DNA from 2 places in the Rhizobium gallicum bv. gallicum R602sp genome. Region 1 is predicted to be linked to the other one. Evidence: riboswitches for the same ligand, from Rfam matches in the RefSeq annotation. Region 1 holds a riboswitch; the other holds the start of a gene.
What was found. Region 1 has a riboswitch for FMN ahead of RGR602_RS07210 (DMT family transporter). Riboswitches for the same ligand answer to the same signal wherever they lie in the genome.

Region 1 (7,317 bases):
CTGATCCAGATTCTTTCGGAACCGAAGAACGCACTCATCAAGCAGTATCAGCGCCTGTTCGAGATGGAAGACGTGGAGCTCACTTTCCATGAGGACGCGCTCCGCGAAATCGCCCGCAAGGCGATCGTACGCAAGACCGGTGCCCGTGGCCTTCGCTCGATCATGGAAAAGATCCTGCTCGATACGATGTTCGAACTGCCGGCGCTGGAAGGCGTTCGCGAAGTCGTTATCTCCGAGGAAGTTGCCCGCGGTTCTGCCCGTCCGCTCTACATCTATGCAGACCGGCAGGAGGAAAAGGCAAACGCCTCGGCCTGATGCCCGTCCTCGTATGGTTAGATTTAGGGGCTTGCCGAAGGCAGGCCCCTTTCTATTTGAAAAACCGTGTATGGTCCTGTTAATAATGGCTGGCAAGACTGGGAAAACGCTATTGCTGACGTTGCGGAATGTTCCGTCCTTGGGGATGATGGAATGATTCCATAGCGGGTTTTCCGGCCTGGTGTTTTAGCCGGTTCGAAAGCGGTAAGCGTCGATCCAGTTAGGCGCTTCATTGTACTAGCGTTCCGTTGTAATAAAGCTGTCACAACCGTGGAACGCGGGCGTTAGCGTGGCTTGAAATGCATAGTCAGAACCTCCACTTGTAGCCCAAGTGAGAGCGCCGGCCGATCGCATGCGGCCGCGCAAAGAGCCCGGAAACGGGACGATGGAAAGGAAATAAAATGACGAAGAAAACGTCTGTAGCGAGCAGCACTGCCTATCCTGTTTTGCCCCTGCGCGACATCGTGGTCTTCCCCCATATGATCGTGCCGCTGTTCGTCGGACGGGAAAAGTCGATCCGCGCGCTTGAAGAGGTCATGGGTTCTGACAAGCAGATCATGCTGGTCACCCAGATCAACGCAAGCGATGATGATCCGGATCCTTCAGCAATTCATAATGTCGGCACGGTTGCCAATGTTCTGCAGCTCCTGAAGCTGCCCGACGGCACCGTGAAGGTTCTTGTCGAAGGCCGCGCCCGTGCCGAGATCGATGCCTATACCAGCCGCGAGGATTTCTACGAGGCGCTCGGCCATGTGCTTGACGAGCCGCATGACGACCCGGTCGAGCTGGAAGCGCTGTCGCGCTCCGTCGTTTCGGAGTTCGAGAGCTATGTGAAGCTCAACAAGAAGATCTCGCCTGAAGTGGTCGGCGCTGCCAGCCAGATCGACGATTATTCCAAGCTCGCCGATACGGTTGCTTCGCACCTTTCGATCAAGATTACCGAAAAGCAGGAGATGCTGGAAACCACCAGCGTTAAGGCTCGCCTCGAAAAGGCGCTCGGTTTCATGGAAGGCGAGATTTCGGTCCTGCAGGTCGAAAAGCGCATCCGCTCGCGCGTCAAGCGACAGATGGAGAAGACCCAGCGCGAATACTACCTCAATGAGCAGATGAAGGCGATCCAGAAGGAGCTCGGAGACGGCGAGGAAGGCCGCGACGAAATGGCCGAACTGGAAGAGCGCATCTCCAAGACCAAGCTTTCCAAGGAAGCGCGCGAGAAGGCTGACGCGGAGCTGAAGAAGCTGCGCCAGATGAGCCCGATGTCTGCCGAAGCAACCGTCGTGCGCAACTATCTCGACTGGCTGCTCGGCATTCCGTGGGGCAAGAAATCGAAGATAAAGTCGGACCTCAACCACGCAGAGCAGATCCTCGAAGCCGATCACTTCGGCCTGGACAAGGTCAAGGAGCGGATCGTCGAGTATCTCGCCGTGCAGGCCCGTGCAGCCAAGCTCAAGGGCCCGATCTTGTGCCTCGTCGGCCCTCCGGGCGTCGGCAAGACCTCGCTTGCGCAGTCGATTGCCAAGGCGACCGGCCGTGAGTATGTCCGTATGGCGCTCGGCGGCGTTCGCGATGAAGCCGAAATCCGCGGTCACCGCCGCACCTATATCGGCTCGATGCCCGGCAAGGTCATCCAGTCGATGAAGAAGGCGAAGAAGTCCAATCCGCTCTTCCTGCTCGACGAGATCGACAAGATGGGCATGGATTTCCGCGGCGATCCGTCCTCGGCCCTGCTCGAAGTGCTCGACCCGGCCCAGAATTCGACCTTCATGGATCACTACCTGGAAGTGGAATACGACCTGTCGGACGTGATGTTCATCACGACGGCGAATACGCTGAACATCCCGGCACCTTTGATGGACCGCATGGAGATCATCCGTATCGCCGGCTACACCGAAGACGAAAAGCGCGAGATCGCCAAGCGGCACCTGCTGCCGAAGGCCATCAAGGAACATGCGTTGCAGCCGGAGGAATTTTCCGTCAGCGACGATGCCCTGATGGCGATCAGCCAGCAATACACCCGCGAAGCCGGCGTGCGTAACTTCGAGCGCGAACTTATGAAGCTCGCCCGCAAGGCGGTGACCGAGATCATCAAGGGCAAGGCGAAGTCGGTCGCCGTCACGGCCGCCAACATCGACGACTATCTGGGCGTTCCGCGCTTCCGCCACGGCGAAGCCGAGCGCGAGGACCAGGTCGGCGTGGTCACCGGTCTTGCCTGGACCGAAGTCGGCGGCGAGCTGTTGACGATCGAAGGCGTGATGATGCCGGGCAAGGGCCGCATGACGGTCACAGGCAACCTGAAGGAAGTCATGAAGGAGTCGATCTCCGCTGCGGCCTCGTACGTTCGCTCGCGCGCTGTCGATTTCGGCATCGAGCCGCCGCGCTTTGACAAGAGCGACATCCACGTGCACGTGCCGGAAGGCGCGACGCCGAAGGATGGCCCCTCGGCCGGTGTCGCCATGGCAACCGCGATCGTCTCGATCATGACCGGCATTGCGGTCAACAAGGATGTTGCCATGACCGGCGAGATCACCCTTCGCGGCCGCGTTCTGCCGATCGGCGGCCTGAAGGAAAAGCTGCTCGCAGCGCTTCGCGGCGGCATCAAGAAGGTGCTGATCCCGGAAGAAAATGCCAAGGATCTGGCGGAGATTCCGGACAACGTGAAGAACAACATGGAAATCATCCCGGTATCCCGCATGGGCGAGGTGATCAAGCATGCGCTGGTTCGCAGGCCTGAACCGATCGAATGGGATGGAACGGTTGAAACGCCGGTCATCGCGACGGTCGAGGGCCTCGATGAGACAGGTGCAGCCATCGCTCACTGAGCGCTGCCTGCCACATTTATGTCAAAATGCTGCAAAACTCGGAAAAGGCTGGCTTAAAACGCCAGCCTTTTTTGTGAAAACGTCACAGAGCCGCTTGCTTTTCCTTGATTTGCAGGGCTTTTGGGTTGCGGCGGGCCTGATGAAACTTATTCTGTGCCTGGCTTACAGATTTGAGTCGTTTCGAACCATTGAAAGGGGTGGAAACATGAACAAGAATGAACTCGTGTCCGCAGTTGCCGAAAAGGCTGGCCTCACCAAGGCTGACGCTGCCTCTGCTGTCGACGCTGTTTTCGACGTTGTCCAGGCTGAACTGAAGAAGAAGGGCGACATCCGTCTCGCCGGCTTCGGCAGCTTCACCGTTTCTCATCGCGCTGCCACCAAGGGCCGCAATCCGTCCACCGGCGCCGAAGTCAATATTCCGGCTCGCAACGTGCCGAAGTTCACGCCCGGCAAGGGCCTGAAGGATGCCGTTAACGGCTAATGAGATTTCTGGCCGCCGGATAACGAGACTGGCAGCCCAGGTTTGGAGGGGTCCGGCGAAAGCCGGACCCTTTCCACTTTCCGCAGGTCTTGCGGGCTTTTCAAGTTTCATCTACGGCTTTTCAGTTCTCAGGGCGGGTGAAAGTCCCCACCGGCGGTAAGGGCCTCGGCCCGAGCCCGCGAGCGCCTTTAGCGCGCCCATGGGGGGGAGGGGTCAGCAGATCAGGTGCGATGCCGGAGCCGACGGTCATAGTCCGGATGAAAGAGAATGATCGCATGCACGAAGGGACAGGGAACTGTCCGGCGGTGCTGTTGCGCTCATGCGTCCTGATGTGTGTTGGTCCTTTTTATCTTGGATGAATGACCTGAATCAGACTTCCCTCATTATTTCAACGTCGCATGCCATGGCAGGTGCCGCCTGGATGGTGCTGGCCGGCGTGGTCTTCTCGATCCTCAACGTCGTCACGCAATGGGCGGCGATGAAGCTTGCCTTCCCGTCAGCCTCCATTGCCTTCTGGCAATATGCCTTCGCGCTCGTCTTCTCCCTGCCGTTCCTCTACCGGGCCGGCTTTTCGGCGATGCGCACCAATTATCCTGGCGCCATGTCGTGCGCGTCGCCTGTGCGGCGCTTGGCGTCGAAGCCTGGGTCACGGGGCTCGCCTCCGTGCCAATCTGGCAGGCGACCGCGCTGGTGATGACATCGCCTTTTTTATCATTCTCGGTACGAGACCCTTGCTCAGGAAACGGGTTGGTCCGGCCCGTCGGACGGCAACGGTCGCCGGCTTTGCCGGTGCGATGATCATCTTGCGGCCCTGGTCGGTCAGTTTCACTTGGGCGGCCCTGCTTCCGATCCTCTCGGCGCTGCTCCGGGCGCTTCCTCGCTGATCACCAAGAATCTGACGGGAATCGAGCGGCCCGAAACCATCACGGTCTGGCTGCTGGTGCTTCTGACGCCCATCAATGGCGGGCTTGCGCTGGCGGCCGGCTTCGAGGTTCCGGCGGGCGTCAAGCTGGGGCTTTTCGTACTCGCCGGCCTGCTGACTGTGCTCGCGCAGTATTTTCTCACACTTGCCTATACAGCGGCCGATGCTGCCTATGGGCAGCCCTTCGACGATCTCAAACTGCCGCTCAACGTCTTTGCCGGTTGGCCCGTCTTCGGCTATGCGCCTACCGGTTACCTCTGGCTCGGAGCGGCATTGATCTTTTGCGCCTCCCTCTTCATCATGCGCAACGAACTGCGCCGCGAGCAGACGGCTGCATCGAACATGGCGGTGCAAAACGCGCCGCCTGTCATGTGTCTGTCATCAGCGTCCCTCAAAAATCCCCCGTTTCGGATATTCGACACATGGGGGATTTCATGACCATTTCATCGCGCCAGGCTACCCTGGCTGCCGTGCTTCTCGCGTCCGTTGCGTCCCCGGCCGCTGCGGAGCCTGTTTTCAATCGTATTGCGTCCTTCCCGGTTGCCGCAAACCTGCCCGCCGGCAAGGACAAGCTTTCCACGACCTCCGCCGAAATCATCACCGCCACCGATGACGGCAGGACGCTGATTTACAGCGACAGCCCGCTCGGCGCGATCGGCTTCGTCGACATCATCGATGCCAAGGCCCCCAAGGCCGGCGGCGTGCTGATGATGGACGGCGAGCCGACATCCGTTACGTCGGCAGCGGGCAAGGCGCTCGTTGCCGTCAACACCGGCGAGAGTAAGCAGAAGCCTTCCGGCCATCTGGCAATCGTCGACGTCGCCACCAAAAAGATCGAGAACATCTGCGATCTCGGCGGTCAGCCGGATTCGATCGCGCTCAACAAGGAAAAGACGCTCGGCACCATCGCCATCGAAAACGAGCGCGACGAAGACGTCAACGATGGCAAGATCCCGCAGATGCCGGCAGGCGCTCTCGCGATCTTTCAGGTCAAGGACGGAACGGTCGATTGCGGCACGATCAAGCACGTTGCGCTGACCGGCCTCTCGGCCGTCGCGCCGGAGGACCCGGAGCCGGAATTCGTCGCCTTCAACGGCCAAGATGAGATCGCACTGACATTGCAGGAAAACAACGAGATCGTCATCATCGACGCCAAAACCGCGCAGGTGAAGACGCATTTCTCCGCGGGCAGCACGGACCTTTCCGATATCGACACGAAGAAGGACGGGGCGCTAAGGTTTGCTGGCGAACTGAAGGGTGTTCTGCGCGAACCGGACGCTGTGAAATGGCTGGACGACAACCGTCTCGTGGTCGCCAACGAAGGCGATTATGAAGGCGGCTCGCGCGGGTTCACGATCTTCGACAAGACCGGCAAGGTTCTCTACGAAGCCGGCAGCTCCTTCGAGCGCGCCGTGGCGGTTCTCGGCCATTATCCGGACGGCCGCTCTTCCTCGAAGGGCGTCGAACCGGAGGGCCTGGAAGCAGCCACCTTTGGAGGCCTGCAATATTTCTTCGTGCTTGCCGAGCGCGCTTCTGTTGTCGGCGTCTACAAGGACACGGGCGCCGACCCGGAACTGTCGCAGATTTTGCCATCGGGCGTATCGCCGGAAGGCGCTGTCGCCATCCCCTCGCGCAACCTCTTTGCGACCGCCAACGAAGTCGATCTCGGCGAGGACGGCGGCCCGCGCTCGCATGTGATGATCTACGAGCTTGCCGAAGGAGAGAAGGCCTATCCGCAGATCGTCGAGGCCGAGAAGGATGGCAACCCGGTCGGCTTTGCCGCCCTTTCGGGCCTTGCTGCCGTTCCGGAAAAGCCTGGCAAGCTCTTTGCGGTCAGCGACAGCGTGCTCGGCATGCAGCCGACGATCTACACAATCGACGCGACGCAGAAGCCCGCCGTCATCACCGAGACGCTGATGATCAAGCGTGACGGTGCTGCCGCCCAGAAGCTCGACATCGAGGGCATCGCCGTCGATGAGAAGGGCTGGTTCTGGCTCGCTTCCGAAGGCAACAGCGAAAAGCTGCTGCCGCACGCGCTCTACCACGTCAATCCGAAGGGCGAGATCAAGGCCGAGGTCGCCCTGCCGAAGGAGCTGACCGCCAACGAAATCCGCTACGGTTTCGAAGGCGTGACGATCATCGGCTCCGGAGATGATGCAACGCTGTGGATGGCAATTCAGCGCGAATGGAAGGACGACGAGAAGGGCTTCGTCAAGCTCGTCTCTTACAATCTGAAGAGCAAGGAATGGGGCGCCGTGCGCTACCCGCTCGACAAGTCCGAAAACGGCTGGGTCGGTCTTTCGGAAATCTCTGCCCATGGCGACAGCGTCTATATCATCGAGCGCGACAACCTCGTGGGCGATGCAGCGAAGTTGAAGAAGCTCTATAAGGTGGCGATCGCCGATCTCAAGCCCGCCAAGCTCGGCGGCGAGCTACCGGCCGTCGAGAAGACCGAAGCCTACGACTTCGTCAACGAGCTGAAGACGGCCACCAACGGCTACGTGCTCGACAAGATCGAAGGCTTCACCTTCGACGCCGGCGGCAAGGCCTATGCCGTCACCGACAACGACGGGGTCAGCGACTCCTCAGGTGAAACCCTGTTCTTCCCGGTCAATCTGGTCGGCACGAACTGAGGTCCCAGAACTGAAAGGAAATGGCCGGGTCAAACCCGGCGGGTTAAACTAGGCCATTTTTGGTTCTGAAAGGATAGGCTTACCAGCGCTGATGCACATGCGGTGCAATCAGCCGCTCGTAGATCTCGCGGGTCGCGTCCATCACGT
Region 2 (7,317 bases), on a different replicon from region 1:
GCTCGTGGGACTGCTCGCGCTTTGCATCTTCCTGAGCTTCAGCACGGACGCGTTTCTCTCGGTTCGAAACGGCCTCAATATTCTCGATCAGATCACCGTCCTTGGCATCATGGCGGTGGGTATGACCTTCGTCATCCTCATCGGCGGCATTGACCTGTCGGTCGGCTCGGTTCTTGCCCTTGCGATGATGGTCATGGGCTGGACCGCCAACATCGCCGGCCTTCCGCTTCCCGTCGGGATCGCTTTCGGTCTGATCGCATCCGCCGTTTCGGGGTTGATCGTAGGCCTGCTGGTAACGCAGTTCAGGGTTCCGGCGTTCATCGCCACTCTGGCCATGATGTCCGCGGCTCGCGGCGTCGCAAATATGATCACGGACGGTCAGCAGATCGTGGGGTTCCCTGACTGGTTCATGATGCTCGCAATCGATCGCCATTTCGGTGTGCTGACGGCCACCGTCTTTCTGATGCTTGCCGTCGTCCTTGCCGCTTGGCTATTCCTGCACTTTCGTTCCGAAGGTCGAATGCTCTACGCCGTGGGCGGGAATCCGGAGGTCGCGCGTCTGGCGGGCATCAACGTCCAGCTCGTGACGATCGGCGTCTATGTGATCAGCGCAGTCCTTGCAGGACTAGCCGGCATCGTGCTCGCGGCCCGCCTGGACTCGGTCCAGCCGTCCAGTGGCTTTGGCTATGAGTTGGACACCATCGCTGCGGTCGTCATCGGCGGGACTTCGCTCTCTGGCGGCGCCGGCGGGATCGGGGGAACGCTCATCGGTGTTCTCATCATCGGCGTCCTTCGCAACGGTCTCAATCTTCTCAATGTCTCGCCGTTCCTTCAGCAGGTGATCATCGGCATCGTCATCGTGCTTGCGGTCGGCGCGGAGACAATTCGTCGGCGTCGCGCCTGACGAGCGGCCGCCGAGTTGGCGCGCTCCACGAATTCCGCCCCCAAGGGTTGGGGCGGATCAACACCCCGAGGGGGAGGAATGACCCGAGGGTTCCATCAAACAACGGAGGAATTAAAATGAAAATTGCGCGCACCATGCTCGCGTCTGCCGCACTACTTGGTCTCACGCTCGGTCCTGTACATGCGGCGGAGCTGAAGAAGCTCGGCCTGGCCGTTGCCAACCTTCAGGCAAACTTCTTCAATCAGATCAAGCAGTCCGTCGAGGACGAAGCCAAGAAGCATGGCATCGAAGTCGTCACGGTCGACGCGAAGGGCGACGGACCGACGCAGGTCAACCAGATCCAGGACCTTTTGACCCAGAACATCGACGCACTGATCTACATTCCGGCGGGTGCGGCCGCAGCGACCGTTCCGGTCAAGCTTGCCAAGAATGCCGGCGTTCCGGTGGTGAACGTTGACCGAAACGCCGACGGAGCGCCCGGCGACACCTTCCTTGCAACGGATTCCGTCGCCTCCGCCAAGGCCGTTTGCGACTACATTCTGAAGCAAGCCGGCGGCAAGGGCAAAATGGTGATCATCCATGGCCAGAAGGGGACGACCCCCGAGGTCGACCGCTCCAAGGGATGCGCTGAATCCCTCAAGGCCAATCCGGACGTGAAGGTTGTTGCCGAGCAGTACTCGAACATATGGAGCCAGGACGAAGGATTCCAGATCATGCAGAACATGCTCCAGGCAAACCCCGACGTCTCGATCGTATTTGCCCAAGCCGACGCACTCGCACTTGGCGCCGCGCAGGCAATCAAAGTCGCCAATCCCTCCCAGAAGATCGTGGTGGGCGGCTTCGACGGCGATACAGCAGCCCTCGAAGCGCTCAGCAAGGGGGTCTTCGACGTGACTGCAACGCAGCAAACGCAGAAGATGGGACGCGACGCGGTCGCAAACGCCGCCAAGCTCGTCGCCGGAGAGAAGGTACCGCCGGTACAGCTCTTGGATGCCACGTTGACGACCAAGGAAAACGTCGCAGGTTTCATCGCCAGCCACCCGTAACAAAGTCGAGGTCTTGAGGAGGTGTGCCGTGACTGATCCGGTTCTTTCCCTGAGGGGCATATCGAAGCGATATGGGCCGCTCAAGGTTCTGAGAAATGTCAGCCTTGACGTCTATCCGGGCGAAGTCGTTGCACTTCTGGGTGAGAACGGAGCGGGCAAGTCAACGCTCTCCGGCATCATCGCCGGGTCACGCACGCCATCCGAAGGATCAATGACATGGCTGGGACAGCCTTATGCCCCGGCCACCCCAAGGGAGGCGATCGACAAGGGTGTCGTCCTGATCCACCAGGAGCTGCAACTCCTTCCGCAGCTTTCCATTGCAGAAAACGTCTTCATCGGACGCTGGCCCACGAAGAACGGCGTCGTCGACCGCGCCCAGATGGTTCGCCGCGCAACGCAGCAGCTCGCTCGCCTGAACCTTCATATACCAGCAACGCGGAAAGTCGCCGGCCTTTCAACCGCAAATCAGCAGCTCATCGAAATCGCGAAAGCGCTGGCTCTCAATGCAAAGCTCCTGATACTGGACGAGCCGACCGCAGCACTCGGTGGCGCGGAGACGGAAGCTCTTTTCGAACAGGTCCGAAAGCTTCGATCCGAAGGCGTTGGCATCATCTACATCTCCCACCGCATGGAGGAGATCAGGCAGATTACCGACCGGATCGTCGTGCTTCGCGACGGTGAGCGCGTGCAGGAATTCGCCGACAGCGCGACGCCCGTGCGCACGATTGTCGAGAGCATGGTCGGACGTTCGCTCGACCGTCTGTTCCCGACCCTGCCCGTTCCGTCGGACCATACTGTACTTGAGGTGTCGGGGCTCAGTTCTCCGGACAATTCGTTCCGCGACGTTACCTTCGACGTGAAGGCAGGCGAAATCCTTGGAATTGCCGGACTGGTCGGCGCCGGCCGCACCGAACTTGTGCGCGCCATTTCGGGAGCGGATCCGATCGGTGCAGGCTCGATCAAGCTGGAAGGCGAAGAACTGCGGCTCCGTGATCCTGCCGACGCGATCGCCAAAGGCATCGTAATGGTTCCGGAAGATCGCAAGGACCAGGGACTGGTGGTCGAGCACCGGATCGGAGAGAACATCATCTACGCCAATCTTGACATGTTGGGTGGGCATTGGATCACACCGCGCGTCAAGCGCTCGTTCGCGCAGAAGGCGGTTGCCAAGTTCGGCGTCAAGGGTCGTGCGGAGCAGTATGCGTCGGACCTGTCCGGCGGCAACCAGCAGAAGGTCGTCATCGCGAAATGGCTCATGCGCAATCCCAAGGTCGTGGTCCTCGACGAACCCACGAGAGGCATCGACGTCGGCGCCCGAGCGGGCATCTACGAGATCATCGTCAATCTTGCGAAACAGGGCGTGGCGGTCATCGTCGTGAGCTCGGACCTCGAGGAAGTTCTCGGCGTCTCAAATCGCATTCTCGTGCTTGCCCAGGGCAAGCAGGCCGGCATTCTCAATCGTGACCAGGCAAACGACGTCTCGGTCATGGAGCTCGCTACAATCTAAATAGACAGAGAAAGGAAGAGCGGTGTCCGACATCACTCTGAACGCCCCGAAGCTTTTCGATCTCAGCGGCCAGGTTGCCATCGTGACCGGAGCCGGAAGTGGGATTGGGCAGCGCATTGCCATGGGTCTTGCACAGTGCGGCGCCGACGTCGCGCTGCTCGACCGTCGAACTGACGACGGACTGGCCAACACCGCTAGATACATTCAGGGCGCAGGCCGCCGTTCTCTCCAGATCGCGGCGGACGTCACGAGCAAGTATTCCCTTGCAGATGCGGTCACACGCACCGAGGCGGAGCTCGGCGCACTGACGCTTGCCGTCAACGCCGCAGGTATTGCCAACGCCAACCCGGCGGAAGAGATGGAAGAGGATCAGTACCAGACGTTGATGGACATTAACCTGAAAGGGGTCTTCCTTTCATGCCAGGCCGAGGCCCGTGCCATGTTGAAGAACGGACGCGGGTCGATCGTCAATATTGCGTCCATGTCCGGCGTGATCGTCAACCGGGGACTGAGCCAGGCGCACTATAACGCTTCCAAGGCCGGCGTAATCCATATGTCGAAGTCCATGGCGATGGAATGGGTCGGCCGTGGCATCCGCGTCAACACGATCTCGCCCGGATACACGGCGACGCCGATGAACACGCGTCCCGAGATGGTCCATCAGACCAAGCTCTTTGAAGAGCAGACGCCGATGCAGCGCATGGCAGCGGTCGACGAGATGGTCGGTCCGGCGGTGTTCCTGCTGTCGAACGCGGCAAGTTTCGTGACAGGCGTCGATCTGCTTGTCGACGGCGGTTTCTGCTGCTGGTGATGCCATGCGAAAGCTGATTGCCGGCAACTAGAAAATACACGGTCTCGCTTCCTCCCTGGCCGAGATCGAGGCGCTGAAGGGACTTACGAGCGAGGCGGCGTGCGACATCGTCGTCCGCTCGCCCTTCACGCCGATCGAGAACCCGCAAAGCGCACCCGAAGGGTTAGACCGCGATTACCGGGGCCCGACACCGCAAGCGAAAGGCGTCGGGCGCCTGCACCACAGGCGGCCACTGCGGTTCACAAGCCAAGATCATTTCGGCAGCCGCTTGAAGCAGCATGACGCAACAGGAACTGCCGGCTCTGCGGCCGACGCCCGATATCGCCTGGCAACGGGAAAGGAAGAGAAATGAAACGCTTCGAAAACAAGACCGTCGTCATCACCGGAGCCAGCCGCGGAATCGGCGCAGCGATCGCCAAGCGGTTTGCGAGAGAAGGCGCCAATCTCGTGGTTTCAGCAAACGAAGAGTCGGTCCATGCAGTCGCCGAGCAAATCAAAACCGATGCCGGCAATGCTATCTCCTTCGTCGGAGACGTCACCGACAAAGCCAGCGTGAAGGCTCTCTATGACGCAGCGGAGAAAGCTTACGGCACGGTCGACGTGTCGATCCAGAACGCCGGCGTCATCACCATCGCCCGGATCGAAGACATGACGGAAGGCGAGTGGGACAGGGTCATGGCCGTCAACACCAAGGGCGTCTTCTTGTGCGCGCAGGAAGCAATTCTGCGCATGCGCAGGCTGGGACGCGGCGGCCGCATCATCAACACCGCCTCCGGCCAGGCGCGCGACGGCTTCATCTACACCCCACACTACGCCGCTTCAAAAATGGGCGTCGTCGGGATCACCCAGAGCCTTGCCAAGGAAGTCGCGACCGAAAACATCACCGTCAATGCCTTCTGCCCCGGTATCATCGAAACGGACATGTGGGCCTATAACGATCAGGCCTGGGGCAAACTCCTCGGCAATTACGGCCCCGGAGAACTGATGAAAGAGTGGATCGAGGGGATTCCCATGAAGCGGGCAGGATCTGGCGAAGATGTCGCCGGTCTCGTCACCTTCCTTGCCAGCGACGATGCTGCCTATATTACCGGCCAGACGATCAACGTCGATGGCGGCCTGATCATGTCGTAGCTTCATTCGATAATGAGGAACGGTGCGTTCACCGCGAAAAACAGATTCTCGATGGGCAGCAGCTGGCAGCCTCTTGCAGAATACGGCATTGATCCTCTATGTTACACGCGTTCTCAGGGCGGGGTGCAATTCCCCACCGGCGGTATCGAGGCAACTCGGAGCCCGCGAGCGCCTTCGTGGAAGCGGAGGGTCAGCAGATCCGGTGAGATGCCGGAGCCGACGGTTACAGTCCGGATGGAAGAGAGCAATGCAGCGGACGCCGCCTCATGAGCGGCGTTTCCTATGCTTGTTCGCCCAAGGGAAAATGGTGGCTTTGACAGGCCATGCGCGCCGCTCACGACGGCTAACCCTTGAAAGGCATGAAAATGGCAATTTCCAAAATCGACGATGCGGTCGCCGCTATTGCGCGAGGCGATATCGTCGTCGTTGTCGATGACCGTGACCGGGAAAACGAAGGCGATCTCGTGATCGCGTCGGAGGCCGTCACTCCGCAAGCAATCGCGTTCATGATGAACCACGCCCGCGGCCTTATCTGCGTTGCGATGGAAGGCGACAGGCTCGACGAACTCGATATTCCTTTGATGGTTCCACGCAACACCGAAGTGCTGAAGACGGCCTTCACCGTCTCCGTGGACTACATTCCCGAAACGACGACTGGAATATCGGCCGCCGACAGGGCTGCCACCGTTCAAGCACTCGTCAGAACAGGCTCTCGCCCAGAGGATTTTGCCCGGCCAGGTCATATCTTTCCGCTCCGAGCCCACCCGAACGGCGTTCTTTCCCGCCCTGGCCACACCGAAGCAGCGGTGGATCTCGCCAAGCTTGCCGGTCTGTCCCCGTCCGGGGTGATCTGCGAGGTGGCCAACGACGACGGCACGATGGCACGCCTTCCCGAACTCGAGCGGTTTTCTGAACGGCATGGCCTCCATCTGATCACCATCGAAGACTTGATCGCATACAGGGCAGCCAGTGTTCCCGTTAAGGCAGCCTGAAATCCGGTTGCCCGTTTAGGTTTGAGCGGTCTTTCTCCCCTAGCCGCTCGAACCTGGTCCGGCGCTTGCGATCTTGCGATGAACGATGCGAGCTAATCGCTCATCGAAAGGCGGGTGAACGCGTGGCTGCGGCCCGCACAGTCGAAAAAACTTACATAGATTGTGTGCTTCGCCATTCGACAACATCCGCGCTTTGAACCCAGATGGTTTCCTCTTCGCCAGCGCGGCCATGCTCCAATTTATATGTGGCGACCTCGCCGAAGGTGTCGGCATATGCCAGCAGGCGCTCCAGCGACGCGTCGGGCGGCGACGCTACTCGTTCCAAAGCCTCGCGCGTCACGATCACGAGCCAGTTTGCCGCGATGTCGGTCATTGGGATATGGCCGTTTTCATTGGTGACGAACGGCGGCATGTTCGGGCGCATTTTAAGCGACATTGATTTTCCTCGGTCGAACGACGGGATGTCTCTGGTGCGGCTCGACGTCCTTCTGAGCTACCTTGTGCCAGTGATCGGTGGAAAGATCGCGCTGGCGATCAGCACCGCATCATCAAGTTGGATTTCACGAGCGCAGGCTTCGGAGCAATGCGGGGTCCTGCTTAAAGCCGTCGATCTCATTCTGGGCCCTAAAATACGCCTCTCTCCAAAGCCTGTAGCGAACCGGATCCCTTTGGGGATCATACGGATTGTCACCCAGCAACTTTCCAGTTTTTGGCGCTAGCGCGCCCATGTTTTCAGCTTGCCAGTCGTCCAGTTCCCTTCTGCTGCCTTCAAACATCGTCCATTTCCTCGTAATCAAAGCCTGCGCTAGTTCTGCCGCCGCATGATCGAGCCTCGCCTTTGAGCAAGGCGTTAATGAACAATAGAACGGAGCTTCGTCGGAAGACCTTGGATCGCGAAGCGATGAAGCGGTGAACCTGCAAAGGCC

Region 2: linked by a shared signal. The riboswitch ahead of ribB (3,4-dihydroxy-2-butanone-4-phosphate synthase) and the one ahead of RGR602_RS07210 (DMT family transporter) in region 1 are both predicted to bind FMN.

What each region holds. Positions count from the first base shown of each region.
Region 1 covers NZ_CP006877.1:1,464,052-1,471,368, forward strand. Annotated here, with positions in the region: gene clpX (ATP-dependent Clp protease ATP-binding subunit ClpX) at 1-315, shown strand, start outside; gene lon (endopeptidase La) at 717-3,134, shown strand; gene hupB (DNA-binding protein HupB) at 3,340-3,615, shown strand; FMN riboswitch at 3,736-3,888, shown strand; partial or broken gene RGR602_RS07210 (DMT family transporter) at 3,971-4,873, shown strand; gene RGR602_RS07215 (esterase-like activity of phytase family protein) at 4,960-7,170, shown strand; gene RGR602_RS07220 (aldo/keto reductase) at 7,250-7,317, opposite strand, start outside.
Region 2 covers NZ_CP006880.1:1,903,416-1,910,732, forward strand. Annotated here, with positions in the region: gene RGR602_RS32045 (ABC transporter permease) at 1-904, shown strand, start outside; gene RGR602_RS32050 (sugar ABC transporter substrate-binding protein) at 1,021-1,950, shown strand; gene RGR602_RS32055 (sugar ABC transporter ATP-binding protein) at 1,979-3,457, shown strand; gene RGR602_RS32060 (SDR family oxidoreductase) at 3,480-4,268, shown strand; gene RGR602_RS32065 (glucose 1-dehydrogenase) at 4,617-5,399, shown strand; FMN riboswitch at 5,505-5,649, shown strand; gene ribB (3,4-dihydroxy-2-butanone-4-phosphate synthase) at 5,765-6,391, shown strand; gene RGR602_RS32075 (hypothetical protein) at 6,543-6,827, opposite strand; gene RGR602_RS32080 (hypothetical protein) at 6,952-7,167, opposite strand; gene RGR602_RS32085 (hypothetical protein) at 7,242-7,317, opposite strand, start outside.